Regions from separate parts of the Geomonas terrae genome, predicted to be linked through region 1. Evidence: riboswitches for the same ligand, from Rfam matches in the RefSeq annotation. Region 1 holds a riboswitch; the other holds the start of a gene.
What was found. Region 1 has a riboswitch for molybdenum cofactor ahead of E4633_RS17535 (aldehyde ferredoxin oxidoreductase family protein). Riboswitches for the same ligand answer to the same signal wherever they lie in the genome.
Positions count from the first base shown of each region.

Region 2: another riboswitch for molybdenum cofactor. It lies ahead of E4633_RS07740 (molybdopterin molybdotransferase MoeA); the one in region 1 lies ahead of E4633_RS17535 (aldehyde ferredoxin oxidoreductase family protein).

Region 1 covers NZ_SRSC01000004.1:449,487-456,581, reverse strand. Annotated here, with positions in the region: gene E4633_RS17535 (aldehyde ferredoxin oxidoreductase family protein) at 1-1,290, opposite strand, end outside; molybdenum cofactor riboswitch at 1,332-1,453, opposite strand; gene E4633_RS17530 (iron-containing alcohol dehydrogenase) at 1,600-2,763, opposite strand; gene moaA (GTP 3',8-cyclase MoaA) at 3,253-4,233, shown strand; gene E4633_RS17520 (MOSC domain-containing protein) at 4,293-4,724, shown strand; gene E4633_RS17515 (hypothetical protein) at 4,768-4,947, shown strand; gene E4633_RS17510 (electron transfer flavoprotein subunit beta/FixA family protein) at 5,062-5,874, shown strand; gene E4633_RS17505 (FAD-binding protein) at 5,954-7,095, shown strand, end outside.
Region 2 covers NZ_SRSC01000002.1:92,377-99,471, reverse strand. Annotated here, with positions in the region: gene E4633_RS07750 (MOSC domain-containing protein) at 1-221, opposite strand, end outside; gene moaA (GTP 3',8-cyclase MoaA) at 237-1,217, opposite strand; molybdenum cofactor riboswitch at 1,552-1,673, shown strand; gene E4633_RS07740 (molybdopterin molybdotransferase MoeA) at 1,738-2,949, shown strand; gene moaC (cyclic pyranopterin monophosphate synthase MoaC) at 2,951-3,427, shown strand; gene mog (molybdopterin adenylyltransferase) at 3,460-3,957, shown strand; gene pta (phosphate acetyltransferase) at 4,048-5,049, shown strand; gene E4633_RS07720 (acetate kinase) at 5,156-6,421, opposite strand; gene E4633_RS07715 (DUF362 domain-containing protein) at 6,651-6,821, shown strand; gene gltX (glutamate--tRNA ligase) at 6,972-7,095, opposite strand, start outside.

The DNA of each region.
Region 1 (7,095 bases):
GACGCCGATCCCCTTGACGGAGCGCGGATCGTAGGCCGGGATCGCCTGGTTCTTGACGACCGGTACGCGGGTCACGCCGTAGGTGCGGCCCACGGAGCCTGCGCCGCCGCCAAGGATGCGGCCGAGGGCGGTCCCCTTGCCGATCTCGTCGGTCAAAAGACGCAGCATCTCTTTGGAGTCGCCCCAGTTGAGGATGCCGGCTTCCATGGCTACGCCGAACATGACGGCGGTCTCAATGGAGTCGATCCCGATGTCGTCCATCAGGTTGTCGGCGCGGGCGATGTCGTCCAGGTTGTCGATGCAGCAGTCGGCACCCAGGCCCCAGATGGTCTCGTACTCGAAGCCGGAGGTGACGTACTTCCCATCCTTGTCGTGGTAGACCTGCGAGCACTGGATGATGCAGCCGGCGTGGCAGCCGTGCTTGGGCTTGCCGCCGCGCGCTACGATGGTGTCGTACATGGTCTCACCGGAGATCTTGTCGTGATCCTTGAACTGGCCGGTGGTGAAGTTTCTCGTCGGGAGACCGCCGGCCTCGTTCAGGATGTTCACGAGGACGTTGGTGCCGTAGGTCGGCAGACCCTCGCCGGAGACCGGGTGCTCGAGAATGGCCTTGGAGAACGTCCTGGCGGCGATCTTGAATTTCTCGGGGTCGGCGATCTTCACGCCCGGGGCGCCTTCGCCGTCGATGGAGATGAACTTGATCTGCTTGGAGCCCATGACTGCGCCCAGGCCGCCACGGCCGTGGCTGCGGATCTTGCTGTCCGGGTCCTTGACGGAGATGTTGGCGGCGGTCATCTTCAGCTCACCGGCCGGGCCGATGGTGAGGACGCCGGTCTTCTTGCCCAGACGCGCCTCGACTGCGTCGATGACGGCGAAGTTGCCAAGGCCCAGCAGTTCCTTCTCTTCGCTGATGGTGACGCCGTTCACGCCGACGGCCAGGTTATACCAGGCGTCACCCTTCGGGGCGCCTTCGATGATGAGGGCCTTGATGCCGAGTTTCGCCAGCATCTGTGCCGCGGTGCCGCCGGCGTTGGACTCCTTGATGCCGCCGGTGAGCGGGCTCTTGGCGCCTGCGGAGAGGCGGCCGGAGTTGGCTGCCGGGGTGCCGGTCAGAAGGCCGGGTGCGAACACCAGCTTGTTCTCGGCGGAAAGCGCGTGGCAGGTCGGCGGTACTTCGGCGGAGACGATGGTGGAGGTGAGGCTGCGGCCGCCGAGGCCTGCCCAGGCTGCCGGAACTTCTTCGATCTTGGTGGTGAGGTCGGTCATGTTGACGCGAAAAATCTTATCCATGCTTTTCAAGCTCCCTAATTTAAATTGTTCTACCGGCTGCTTGACGTCAGCCGGGACTCCTTTCCAAGAGGGAGGCTGCACCGTTTCCAGGGCAACCCGTTGGCCTGGAGCCATGAGGGGAGGTCCCTTTTAGGCTCGACACGGCTCGGAGATTTTTGATGCCAGACTGACCCGACACCGCTTACGCATCTGTTGGGTGGTGTGGTATAGCCCCTTCCCCCGGAGGGGGGAGGTCGGGAGGGGGGGAGCCAGGAAATCCCCCCTCCCTAACCCTCCCCCTCCGGGGGCGGGGATCATGCTGCAGCGTTATTACATTGCATCCTTGAAGATCTGGATGACCTGCTCAAGGGTCGCTTTGCGCGGGTTGGTGAACTGGCAAGCGTCCTTTTTTGCGTTTTCCGCCATGATCGAGAGGTCCTCTTCCTTCACGTTGAGGGCCTTGAGGCCGGTCGGGATGCCGATGGAAGCGGAGAGGCTGCGGATCCTGTCGATCGCCTTCTGGCCGGCTTCGGTCACGGAGAGGCCGTCGACGTTCTCGCCCAGTGCTTTTGCGACGTCGGCGAAACGCTCGGGGCAGGCGATCAGGTTGTACTGGCTGACGGCCGGCAGCAGGATGGCGTTGCAGACGCCGTGCGGCAGGTTGTAGAAGCCGCCCAGCTGGTGCGCCATGGAGTGAACGTAGCCAAGCGAAGCGTTGTTGAACGCCATGCCGGCCAGGTACTCGGCGTAAGCCATCTTGTCGCGTGCCTCGAGGTCTTCGCCGTTGGCGACAGCCTTGGAGAGGTACTTGGCGATCAGTTCGATGGCCTTGATGGCGCATGCGTCGGTGATCGGGGTGGCGATGGTGGAGACGTATGCCTCAACCGCGTGGGTGAGGGCGTCCATGCCGGTAGCAGCGGTCAGAGCGGCCGGCTTGCCGACCATGAGCAGCGGGTCGTTGATGGCGATGTTCGGAGTGCAGCGCCAGTCGACGATGGCCATCTTTACGTGGGTGTCGGTGTTGGTGATGATGCAGAAGCGGGTCATTTCGGAAGCGGTGCCGGCGGTGGTGTTGATGGCGACGAATGCCGGCATCGGCTTGGTGGACTTGTTGATGCCTTCGAAGTCGCGGATGTTGCCGCCGTTGCCGATGACGAGGCCAACGCCCTTGGCACAGTCATGGGAGGAACCGCCGCCCAGGGAGATGATCGCGTCGCAACCGTTTTCCTGGTACACCTTCACGCCGTCGTGAACGTTGATGTCGGTCGGATTCGGCTCGGCGCCGTCGAAGATGATGGCCTTTACGCCGGTGGCTTCCACCTGCTCCTTGATCTTGTCGGCAACGCCCATAGCCGAAAGACCTTTGTCGGTTACGATGAGGGCCTTGGATGCGCCCAGTGCCTTCACCTGCTCACCGGTTTCCTTAGCGGAACCGATACCCATCAGCGAAACCGTCGGAATGAAGAAGCCGTAAGTCTGTTCTCCTAATGCCATTTTTCTTTCCCCCTGTTGTTTTTCCGGGCTATTTGCACCGGGTTTGATTATTTTAAGATTCGTGCGGTGTTGCATACACTTTCCTAAAACGGTTTTCTACGCTTTCGCAAGGGGCGTACCAGAATTCACTGTAAACGCAATTTTTTGCCAGACCGAACAATTTTCATAGGATACCGTATACTTAACGAATCCTTTGTTTACATTAACCTGCACTAGCCCAAAGGTTGCGTTCTGAAATCGAACAGTTGCGACGTTCCATAATGGAGCGTTTGCGCTTTTGTGGAACGTCCGTTTTGATCGCTAAACCGATGATCCCCGCCGTGCCCGCCTGTTGAATTCAAAATCCCAAAAATTGGTTCGTTTGTTGTGTATTCACCATCTTACTTACCGCCTCATTAGTGCCGGGCGCGCCTTTTTGCGCCGAAGTGGAACAGTTGGTACCGATATTGCCTTGTATACGGCGAGGCGTGTTTCACAGGGGGATGCGGCATGGCACTGATCGATACCTACGGCAGGCGGATCAACTACTTGAGACTCTCGGTCACCGACCGTTGCAACATGCGCTGCAGCTATTGCATGCCGGCGCAGGGGGTGGCGAAGCTCGGGCATAAAGAGATGCTGAGCTACGAGGAGCTTTACCGGGCGGCCGCTGCCTGCGTCGCGCAGGGGATAGAGAAGATAAGGGTGACCGGCGGGGAGCCGCTGGTCAGAAGAGGCATCGTCGATTTTCTCGGTCGCCTCTCGTCAATCCCGGGACTCAAGGAACTGGTGGTCACCACGAACGGGCTCCTCCTCGACGAACTCGCCCAGCCGCTCAGGCAGGCAGGTGTCGCCAGGCTCAACATAAGCCTAGATTCGCTGAGGGCGGAGACCTTTGCCAGGATCACCCGTGGTGCCGATCTGTACCGGGTTCTCTCGGGGATTGCTGCGGCGCAGGAGGCGGGCTTCGGGCCCTTGAAGATCAACATGGTGGTGATGCGCGGGGTGAACGACCAGGAGATCCTGGACTTCGCCGCCCTTACCCTGGACCACCCGTTCACGGTGCGTTTCATAGAGTACATGCCGACCCTGCAGGACGAGAGCTGGGGCGCCCAGAGCATGCCCGGGAGCGAGATCCTCGCACGCATCGCCGAGCGCTACCCGTTGCTGCCGCTGGTGAACTCCGAGATGGCGGGGCCGGCGAGGAATTACAAGATACAGGGTGCCGCGGGCGCCATCGGGATCATCACCCCGGTGTCGGGGCACTTCTGCGAGAGCTGCAACCGGATCAGGATCACGGCGACCGGCCGGGTACGTGGCTGTCTCTTTTCGGATCAGGGAATGGACCTGAAGCCGCTTCTGGCTTCCGACGATCCAGGTCCGCTGCACGAGGCGTTGAGCCGCATCGTGACGCAGAAGCCGGGACGGCATCATATCGCCGAGGAAGGGGCCGAGCAGGCCGTGGTCAACATGTCGAGGATAGGCGGTTAGCAGACGGAGACCGGGGCTCGTGGAAGATGGGTCCGGGACCGGCGAAAACGGAGGAGACTATGAGCGCGTCTGTAGTGGCGGTCAGCGTAAGCGAGAATAAGGGCGAGAGGAAGAAGCCGGGGCCGGCGGTCCACCTGAGGGAAAACTACGGCATCATCGGCGACGCGCACGCGGGGGACTGGCACCGCCAGGTGAGCCTTTTAGCCGAGGAGAGCATCGACAAGATGATCGCGATGGGGCTTGCCGTCGGACCGGGCGACTTCGCGGAGAACATCACCACGCGCGGCATCGAACTGGTGACTCTGCCGGTGGGGACACGGATCGGCATCGGGCCGGTGGTGCTGGAGGTCTCCCAGATAGGGAAGGTCTGCCACACCCGGTGCGCCATCTACTACCAGGCGGGCGATTGCGTCATGCCGAAAGAGGGGATCTTCGCCACCGTGGTGAGCGGCGGTGTGGTGCGCCCCGAGGACAAGATCGAGCTGCTGTAACAGGCGGCATATTCAAATCAGCAGGCAAAGAAGGGGAGAAGTCATGAAGGAAAGAAGTCAGAAGAAGGTGAACATCATCTCGATACGCATGAGCGACGACGAGCGGGACGCCATCCAGAGGCTCATGGACAAAAGGGGGAAAAAGGCTTCCTTCATCATGCGCGAGGCGTTCGCACTTTTCAGGGAGCAGTGGGAGGTTTCGAGGGGTGAGGCGACCCACTAGGTGGTGCCACTAAAACCTTGATGGACTCGGTGGACGCTCTGGACCTTGGACCTTGTGGACCCGGTGGCCTGTGACAACGGGTTTGAACAGAGTTGGTAAAAGAAAGGATCTTCAATGTACGTGGTGGCTTGCATTAAACAAGTGCCGGATACGACTCAGGTGCAGATCGATCCGGTTACTAATACGCTGGTGCGCGATGGTATCCCTTTCATCGTAAATCCTTACGATACCCACGCCCTGGAGGAAAGCCTCCGCATGAAGGCGCGCTACGGGTTCAAGGCGGCGGCGCTCTCGATGGGACCGCCTAACGCGGAGGCGACCCTCAGAAAGGCGCTGGCTCTCGGCGTGGACGAAGCGATCCTCTGCTCGGACCGCGCCTTCGGCGGCGCGGATACGCTCTCCACCAGCAAAGTGCTGGCGGAGGCCATCAGGAAACTGGCCCAGGATGACGAGGTTGGGCTGGTCTTCTGCGGCAAGCAGACTATCGATGGCGATACGGCGCAGGTCGGCCCGGGCATCGCCATTCGCCTCGGCTTCTCGCAACTCACGCTCGTTGACCGCATCGAACACCTGGACTTCCTTTCCAGAAAAATCCGCGTGCGCCGCAAACTCGAGGGGCGCTACGAGATCGTTGAGGCGAAGCTGCCGGCCATGATCACGGTGGTGCGCGAACTGAACCGCCCGCGCTACCCGACAGTCCCGATGCGGCTGAAGGCAGCTAAAAGCGAGGTGAAGGTCTGGAGCAACAACGAGCTGATGCTCGACCCCAACGGCATAGGCCTTAAGGGTTCGCCTACCTGGGTGAGCAGGATCTTCTCGCCGCAGCGTGCGGCGGGCGAGATGATCGGCGACGGTTTGAACGACCCCACTGGGACCGCCAAGCTCCTCTTGGAGAAGCTGGTGGCCAGGGACATGCTGGCGGTGTAGGTGTCGCTGGAATCTTGTGGACTGAATGAACCCGGTGTACCCGGTGGACCTCATGGACGTGACTAGGAGTGGGTAAAAGATGGCTGAAGCTAAAAACAAACTGAAAAAGCCGCGGGGGAAGGTTCGGCTCATAGAGGGGAAGTGCATCGCCTGCGGCGCGCGTTGCCAGAGCAGTTGTCCGGTGGACGGCATTCAGATGAGCGAGGCGGGAGAACCGCAAATCGAACTCTCGAAGTGCATCGGCTGCCTCAAGTGCGTGAAGGCCTGCCCGGGCTCGGCCCTGGAGATCTTCTACTCGAAGGAGGACCTGGAGATCCTGGCACAGCTCGCCGGTCAGCAGGACCTCGCCGAGGATGAGGCCGACCCGGAGGAGCTGGCACGCCGCGAACTGGTGGCGGCTTACCGCGGCGTATGGGTCTTCATCGAACAGACGGAAGGGGAGGCGGCCCGCGTTTCGTGGGAGCTCCTCGGCAAGGGGAAGGAACTGGCGGCGAAGCTCGGGGTTGGGCTCTCGGCGGTGGTGCTTGGCGACAAGGTCGAGCACCTCTGCTATGAGGCCTTCAGCTACGGCGCCGACCAGGCGTACCTCATGGATCAGACGGTCTTCGCCAACTACCGCACCTATCCGTACCTGGACGCTCTTTGCCACCTGATCGACAAGTTCAAGCCGGAGATCGTGCTCATGGGCGCGACCGGGATGGGGCGCGACCTCGCCGGGGCCGTCGCCACCCGCGTCAAGACCGGCCTCACCGCGGACTGCACCGGGCTCGACATCGACGCGAAGCGCAACCTCATGCAGACCCGCCCGGCCTTCGGCGGCAACATCATGGCGACCATCATGTGCGACCGTTTCCGTCCCCAGATGGCGACGGTACGCTCGCACGTCATGCCCATGCCGGCGCAGGAGGCGGGACGCAAGGGTAAGATCATCCATGTCTCCCTTCCCATCAACGAGGCGGACGTCTTCACCAAGGTGCTCGAGGTGATCCGTGACAAGAAGGCGGGCGAGGTGGATATCGCCGGCGCCGAGTTCATCGTCTCCGGTGGGCGCGGCCTGATGGCGAAGGAGAACTTCGCCATGCTGCAGGAGCTTGCCGACGAGCTCGGGGGCGTCGTGGGCGCCTCGCGTAGTGCGGTGGACGCGGGGTGGATGCCGCCGGACCGCCAGGTGGGGCAGACCGGCAAGACGGTACGCCCGAAGATCTACATCGCCTGCGGCAT
Region 2 (7,095 bases), on a different contig from region 1:
GTGGTGATGTTCTCGGCGAAATCCCCCTCCTTCACGTCCAGCCCGAGCGCCTGCATCTTGGCGATGCTCTCCTGGGCCAGCAGGCTGATCTGGCGGTGCCAGTCGCCGGCGTGACCGTCCCCCACGATGCCGTGCTCCTCGCGCAGGGTTACCTCGGGTACCGGGGTCTTCCTCTCCCCTTTGTTGGTGCTGATGTTAACCGCGACAACCTTTCCGATCATGTTATCTCCTTGTGGCTAGCCCCCGACACGGGACATGGCAAATGGTTTCGTTTCGACACCCTCGTCGGTCACCTCGTGGCGCCCCGGCTTCGCAGCGACGATGCGCTGGATCTCCTGGCGCAAAAGCTCGGGGTCACCCGTGGCAAGTACCGGCTTCAGATCCACGCCGGAGCCGGAGAAAAGGCATCCCTTGGCAACCCCGGCGGCGGTCACCCGCAGCCGGTTGCACCCCTCGCAGAAGTGCCCGGTCATGGCGGTGATGATCCCCAGGGAACCGGGCGCCCCCTTGATCCGGAAGTTCCTGGCGGGGCCGGAGCGTTCGGTGCTCCCCCCCTCCTCGATGGTGTACCTCTGCGCGATGCGCTCCCTTATCTCGGCGCCGGGTACGGTAAGATCTCGCCAATCCGCGTCGCCGCAGGTGGGCATGTACTCGATGAAACGGACCGCGTAGGGGCGCTTCAGGGTCAGCTCGGCGAAGTCGAGGATCTCGTCGTCGTTCACCCCGCGCATCACCACCACGTTGATCTTGTGCGGCGGGAAGCCGACCCGCTCCGCCTCATCGATCCCATCCAGCACGCGCTGCAGCTCGCCGCCGCGGGTGATCGCCGCGAAGGTCTCGGGTTTTAGCGAGTCAAGGCTGATGTTCAGGCGCTGCACCCCGGCGTCCTTTAGCCCCTGTGCCATCTCCTTCAAAAGAAGGCCGTTCGTGGTGAGCACGAGTTCCTTGAGCCCCGGGAGGGCGGCTATCCGCGCGAGGAAGTCGAGGATCCCTTTTCGGACCAGCGGCTCGCCGCCGGTAACCCGGATCTTCTCGATCCCGGCGGCGACCGCCTCGGCCGAGATGCGGAGCAGATCCTCGTAGGAGAGCACATCGCAGTGGCCGAGCTTCTCCACCCCCTCTTCGGGCATGCAGTAGCTGCAGCGCAGGTTGCAGCGGTCCGTCACAGAAAGACGCAGGTAGTTGATGCGCCTGCCGTAGGTATCGATGAGCGACATATTTTCCCTTGATGCTTTGGCTGTTTGCGCGACGTCCCGGACACGGGGGCCCCGGTGCAACATCGGGTCCGCCCCGTGCAAATGCAGGGACACGATCAAAACCATACTCTGTTTGTCGAACGGAAATCAACCCATTTAATGAGGGATAAGCCCCACCAGTAAAAAGGGCGTGAAAAAGTATACTGGCATACCGACGCCGTGAGCATCGTGCAGAAAAGCATGCGATGTCATACACTTACCACCCGCCGCCGCGCAGCCAGCCACACCAGGGAGACGGACGCTTAAGGCAAAATAATTGTTTATTTTCCCGGGAATATGCTATGGAAACCAGAATAAGCAGATCTGTCTCCGAGCCACGGCCGTCTAAAGGGAGCTTCCCCACGGTGCCGCGGCCGACGGGTGTTGCCGGAAACGGCACCGCCTCCCTTATGGAAAGGAGAAAGCCACCGCTTGCGCGCAGGGGGCCCTTTCCTTTCATGGGAATCGGGCCTTTTTCTTTATCAATCATGACGAGGTAACGATGACAAACTACGAGCAGGCCAGACGGATGGTCGTTGACCATGTCACCCCGGCCGGGGTGGAAAAGGTCCTTCTTCTCGAGGCCGCCGGGCGCGTTCTCGCCGAGGATTACGTCGCCCCGAAGGACATGCCGCGCTGGGACAATTCCGCCATGGACGGCTTCGCGGTAAGAAGCGCGGACTGCGCCATCGGCACCGTACTCAAGGTGACCGACTACATCCCCGCCGGCGTAAGCTCCGACGAGGCGATTGCACCCGGCTGTGCCGCGAGGATCATGACCGGAGCCCCGATCCCCCCCGGTGCCGACGCCGTGGTCCCCATAGAGGAGACCGAGGCGACCGCCGAGTCGGTCAAGCTGCTGCAGCAGGTTAAAAAACACGACCATATCCGCTTCAAGGGTGAGGATGTCGCAAGCGGTGACACCGTCATCACGAAAGGGACGCTGATAGGTCCGCCCCAGGTGAGCCTTCTCGCGTCGTTCTCCGCGGTGCTCGTCCCGGTGTACCGCAGGGTGCGTGTCGCCATCCTCTCCACCGGCGACGAACTCGTCGACGTCGGTACCGAACCGACCGCGAGCCAGATCGTGAACAGCAACACCCTCGCGCTCGCCACCGCGATCAAGCTCTGCGGCGCCGAGCCCGTGATCTTGGGGATCGCGCGTGACGACCGGGAGAGCCACCGGGCGCTTCTTGACGAGGGGCTGAAGGCGGACGTCCTGATCACCTCCGCCGGTGTCTCCGCGGGCGATAGGGATCTCGTGCGCGAGGTCTCAGCCGAGCTCGGCGTGGAGGAGAAATTCTGGAAGCCGGGCATCAAGCCGGGCGGCCCGACCGCCTTCGGCATGAAGGGCAGCGTCCCGGTATTCTCGCTTCCCGGCAACCCCGTTTCCACCATGATCACCTTCGAGGAGTTCGCCCGCCCTGCCCTTTTGCGGATGATGGGACACGAGAAGGTATTCCGGCGCACCGTAAGCGGCGTGCTCAAGGAGGGTGCCCGCAAGAAGGCAGGGAAGCTTAACTTCCTGCGCGTGCACGTGACCCTGGAAAACGGCCGCTACGTCGCCAGCACCTCAGGCGACCAGAACACCGGCATATTGAAGACCATGCTGCGCTGCAACGCCCTCGCCCTGCTTCCCGCCGATCGGACCGAATTTGCCGCCGGCGAGGAAGTGGACCTGCATCTGCTCGACCCGACCCTGGAACTGGAGGTATAGCATGTCATTCAACCATTTCGACGCCAGAGGCAACGCCATCATGGTGGACGTGAGCCAGAAGACCCCGACCATGCGCACCGCGGTAGCGGGAGCCGTATTGACACTCAAGCCCGAGACGGTGCAGTCCATCGTCTCCGGCAGGATGGCCAAGGGTGACGTTCTGGGGGTCGCGCGGCTCTCGGGCATCGCCGGAGCCAAGAAGACCCCGGACCTGATCCCCCTTTCCCACCCGCTTGCCATCCACCATGTGGCCATAGAGTTCGAGGTGAACGAGACCGAGGGGACCATCGGCGTCATGGCGACGGTGCGCGCCTTCGAGCGGACCGGCGTAGAAATGGAGGCGATGACCGCGGCCACGATCGCAGCCCTCACCGTGTACGACATGTGCAAGGGGAGCGACAAGGGGATCGTCATCTCCGACGTGAAGCTGCACTACAAGGAAGGCGGCAAGAGCGGCGTCTACAAGCGCGAGGCGTAGCCGGCCGGGCCAGAAAAAGGAGAATCAGCACCATGAAAGCAGCCATCCTCACCCTCAGCGACCGCTGTTCTACCGGGGAGCGCGCCGACGGCAGCGGCCCGGCACTGAAGAGCTGGCTCGAAGAGCGCGGCGTCAGCGTCACCTGCACCGAAGTGATCCCCGACGAGGCCGCCCTCATCTCGGAGAAGCTCGTTGAGTGGTCCGACAGCGGCGCTTACGACTTGATCCTCACTACCGGCGGGACCGGCGTTTCCCCGCGCGACGTCACCCCGGAGGCGACCGAACGCGTGGTGGACCGCCTCCTCCCGGGCTTTGGCGAGGTCATGCGCATGGAAAGCCTCAAGAAGACCCCGCACGCCATCATCTCCCGTGCCGTCGCCGGCATCAGGAAAAACACCCTGATCATCAACCTTCCCGGAAGCCCCAAGGGCGCAACCGAGAACATCGGCTTCGTCTGGGCCGCGGTGCCGCACGCGGTTGCCAAGCTGCAGGGTGACCCGGAGGAATGCGGCACTCCCATGCCTGGCTAGCCCCGCAATCGGGCTTTTCTGTTGACCGATCCCTCACGCTGGGTTATATATCCTAACACGGTTTTATAATACACTTACGGAGGGGAAAACATGCCGTTGGTAAAGCAGATTCACGAGAAGGCAAAATCTAACCTTAGGACGGTGGTCTTGCCGGAGAGCTATGACGAGAGGATGCTTTTCGCCGCCCAGCAGATCGTGGAACAGGGTTTGGCGAAAATCGTGTTACTTGGAAAGCCCGAGGCAGTGCTTGCGGCGGCGGCCGCCAAGGGTGTGAACCTCTCCGGCGTCGAGATCGTGGATCCCGCCACATCTCCCAAGCTCGACACCTACGTCGGGAAACTCGTGGAACTGAGGAAAGCAAAAGGCCTTACCCCCCAGCAGGCCCAGCAGTTGCTGACCGCCGACGACAACCTGTACTTTGCCGGCATGATGGTGCGTGAAGGAGACGCCGACGGCGAGGTGGCCGGTGCAACCGGAACCACCGGCGACGTGCTCCGTGCCGCCTTCCAGACCGTAGGTCCCGCCCCCGGCATCAAGACCGTCTCCTCGTTCTTCCTCATGGCCACCCAGACCCCCAACTTCGGGGAAAACGGCGTGATCCTCTTCGCCGACTGCGCGGTGAACCCTAACCCCGACGCCCAGGCCCTCGCCGAGATCGCCATTGCCACCGCGAGGAACTGCAAGTCGTTCCTCGACGTGCCGGCCCGCGTCGCCATGCTCTCCTTCTCCACCAAGGGGAGCGCAAGCCACCCGGATGCCGACAAGGTGCTGAAGGCGCTGGAAATCGCCAAGGGGATGGATCCGGAACTCTCCGTCGACGGCGAACTGCAGGCGGACGCCGCCCTGATCCCTGCCGTGGGCGCTAAGAAAGCACCGGGGAGCGGTGTCGCCGGTAAGGCCAACGTATTGGTATTCCCCGACCTCGATGCCGGTAACATCGCGTACAAGCTCGTTGAGCGTTTGGCAGGCGCGAAGGCCATCGGGCCTGTGATCCAGGGGCTCGCGAAGCCGGTCAACGACCTCTCCCGCGGCTGCTCCGTGCAGGACATCGTCGACGTCACCGCGATCACCGCGGTGCAGGCGCAGGGCTAGCAGCAGCCCGCAGTCGGACCAGTAGGACCAGTCGCGTTTAAAAAACAAAAAGGCCGGCGGGAGATCATCCCGCCGGCCTTTTTACTGTCTTTGCCTGACCGCGCCGCTACTTCCTCACGAAATCAGACTTCGAGAAGCTGTACTCGAAGCTCATATGGTCGGTGTAGGTGCCGTCCAGAATCGCCGCGACATCCTCGGTGAAGACGAGCTCCTCGTCGGTCGGGATGACGTACACCTTCACCCTCGAGTCGTCGGTGGTAATGAGTGTCTCGCGCTTCCTGGTCATGGCGGAGGCGTTTCTCTCGGGATCCAGGACGATTCCCAGATGATCAAGCCCGGACAGGGCCCGCGCCCTGATCGGCGCACCCATCTCCCCTACCCCGGCGGTGAACACCACGGCGTCGAGCCTCCCGACTACGGCCATGTAGGAGCCGATGTACTTCTTCAGGCGGTACGCTTCGATGTCCAGAGCGAGCGAACAGAGACGGTCCCCGGCATTCGCGTTTTCGATGACGTCGCGACGGTCGGTGAAACGCCCGGTGATGCCGATGACGCCACTCTTCTTGTTCAGGATGGAATCGATCTCCTTGGCGGAGAGGTTCTCCTTCTGCATCATGAACGCCGGGATGGCCGGGTCGATGTCACCACAGCGGGTACCCATCATGGCGCCTTCAAGCGGCGTGAGCCCCATGCTCGTGTCCACGGAGACGCCATTTTTGATGGCACAGTGGGACACGCCGTTGCCGATGTGCATGGTGATCACGTTGCACTCGCTGGCGGGCTTGCCGAGGATCGCGGCGATGCGCTTGGAAACGTAGAGGTGCGAGGTCCCGTGGAAGCCGTAGCGCCTCACGCCGTACTTCTCGTACCACTCGTAGGGAAGCGGATAGAGGTAAGCCTGCTCGGGCATGGTTTGATGAAACGCCGTATCGAAAATGGCAATCTGGGGGACGCCAGGGAGGACGGCCATGGCGCCCTCGATGCCGGCGATGTTGGGCGGGTTGTGCAGCGGTGCCAGATGCTGCACCTCGGTCACCGCGGCAAGCACCTCATCGTCGATGAGGACGGACTTGGTGAACTTCTCGCCGCCGTGCACCACGCGGTGGCCTACTGCGGCGATCTGCTTGATGTCTTTAAGTACCCCGTTTTCGGGGGAGGTAAGCGTCCTGAGGATCAGGTCAACTGCGGTCTTGTGGTCCGGACAATCTGAGTCTTCCCGGTAGGTTTCACGCCCCGGGACCTCGTGCAGGATGAAGGAATCGCCGATCACCACGCGCTCCACCATCCCCTTGGCTACCACCACTTTTTTATCCCAGTCAAACAACTGGTATTTTACCGAAGAACTACCGCAGTTAAGTGCCAATATATCCATCAGTTAGCGTCCCCCATACGTGTAATTCGCCCATGGAAACCAGGTACAAACCTCTAGGGCAAAAAAGTCACAAATAAAACCTTTTTTTATATATACAGTAGAGTCGTCCTCAGTTCAAGATTTTTCTCCTGATTAGCAGTTTATTGTCTACAGCTTTATGGTGGACTTTTTGCGATCGCTGTGCTAGTTTCCTCCTGACTTTTTACCCTAGGTAGAGGAGGTGAACACTTTGGCACATAACATCAGCGACGAATGCATCAACTGCGGCGCCTGCGACGATTCCTGCCCGGTTAACGCCATTAGCGAGGCTGGCAACAAAAGGACCATCGCTGCGGATACCTGCATCGACTGCGGCGCTTGCGTAGACACCTGCCCGGTGAGCGCAATCTCCCCGGCCTAAGCCACTAAGCAACACACAAAGAAGCATGTAATGCCATGGCCTGCAGCCGGCTCGTCCGCTGCAGGCCTTCTTTTATCTTCTGCTTTAAAAGAAAAGGAGGGAGCCCGGCGGGCTCCCTCCTTTCTTGTTACGGCCCTTTCTATTCGCCGACTAGCGGCAGAGCACCGAGATGGCGCGCTCTATGCGTTTTTTGGTCTCGGCAAGACCTAACACCTCGATCATCTCGTAGATGCCGGGGGACGCGGTGCTGCCGGAAAGGGAGAGGCGCACGGCG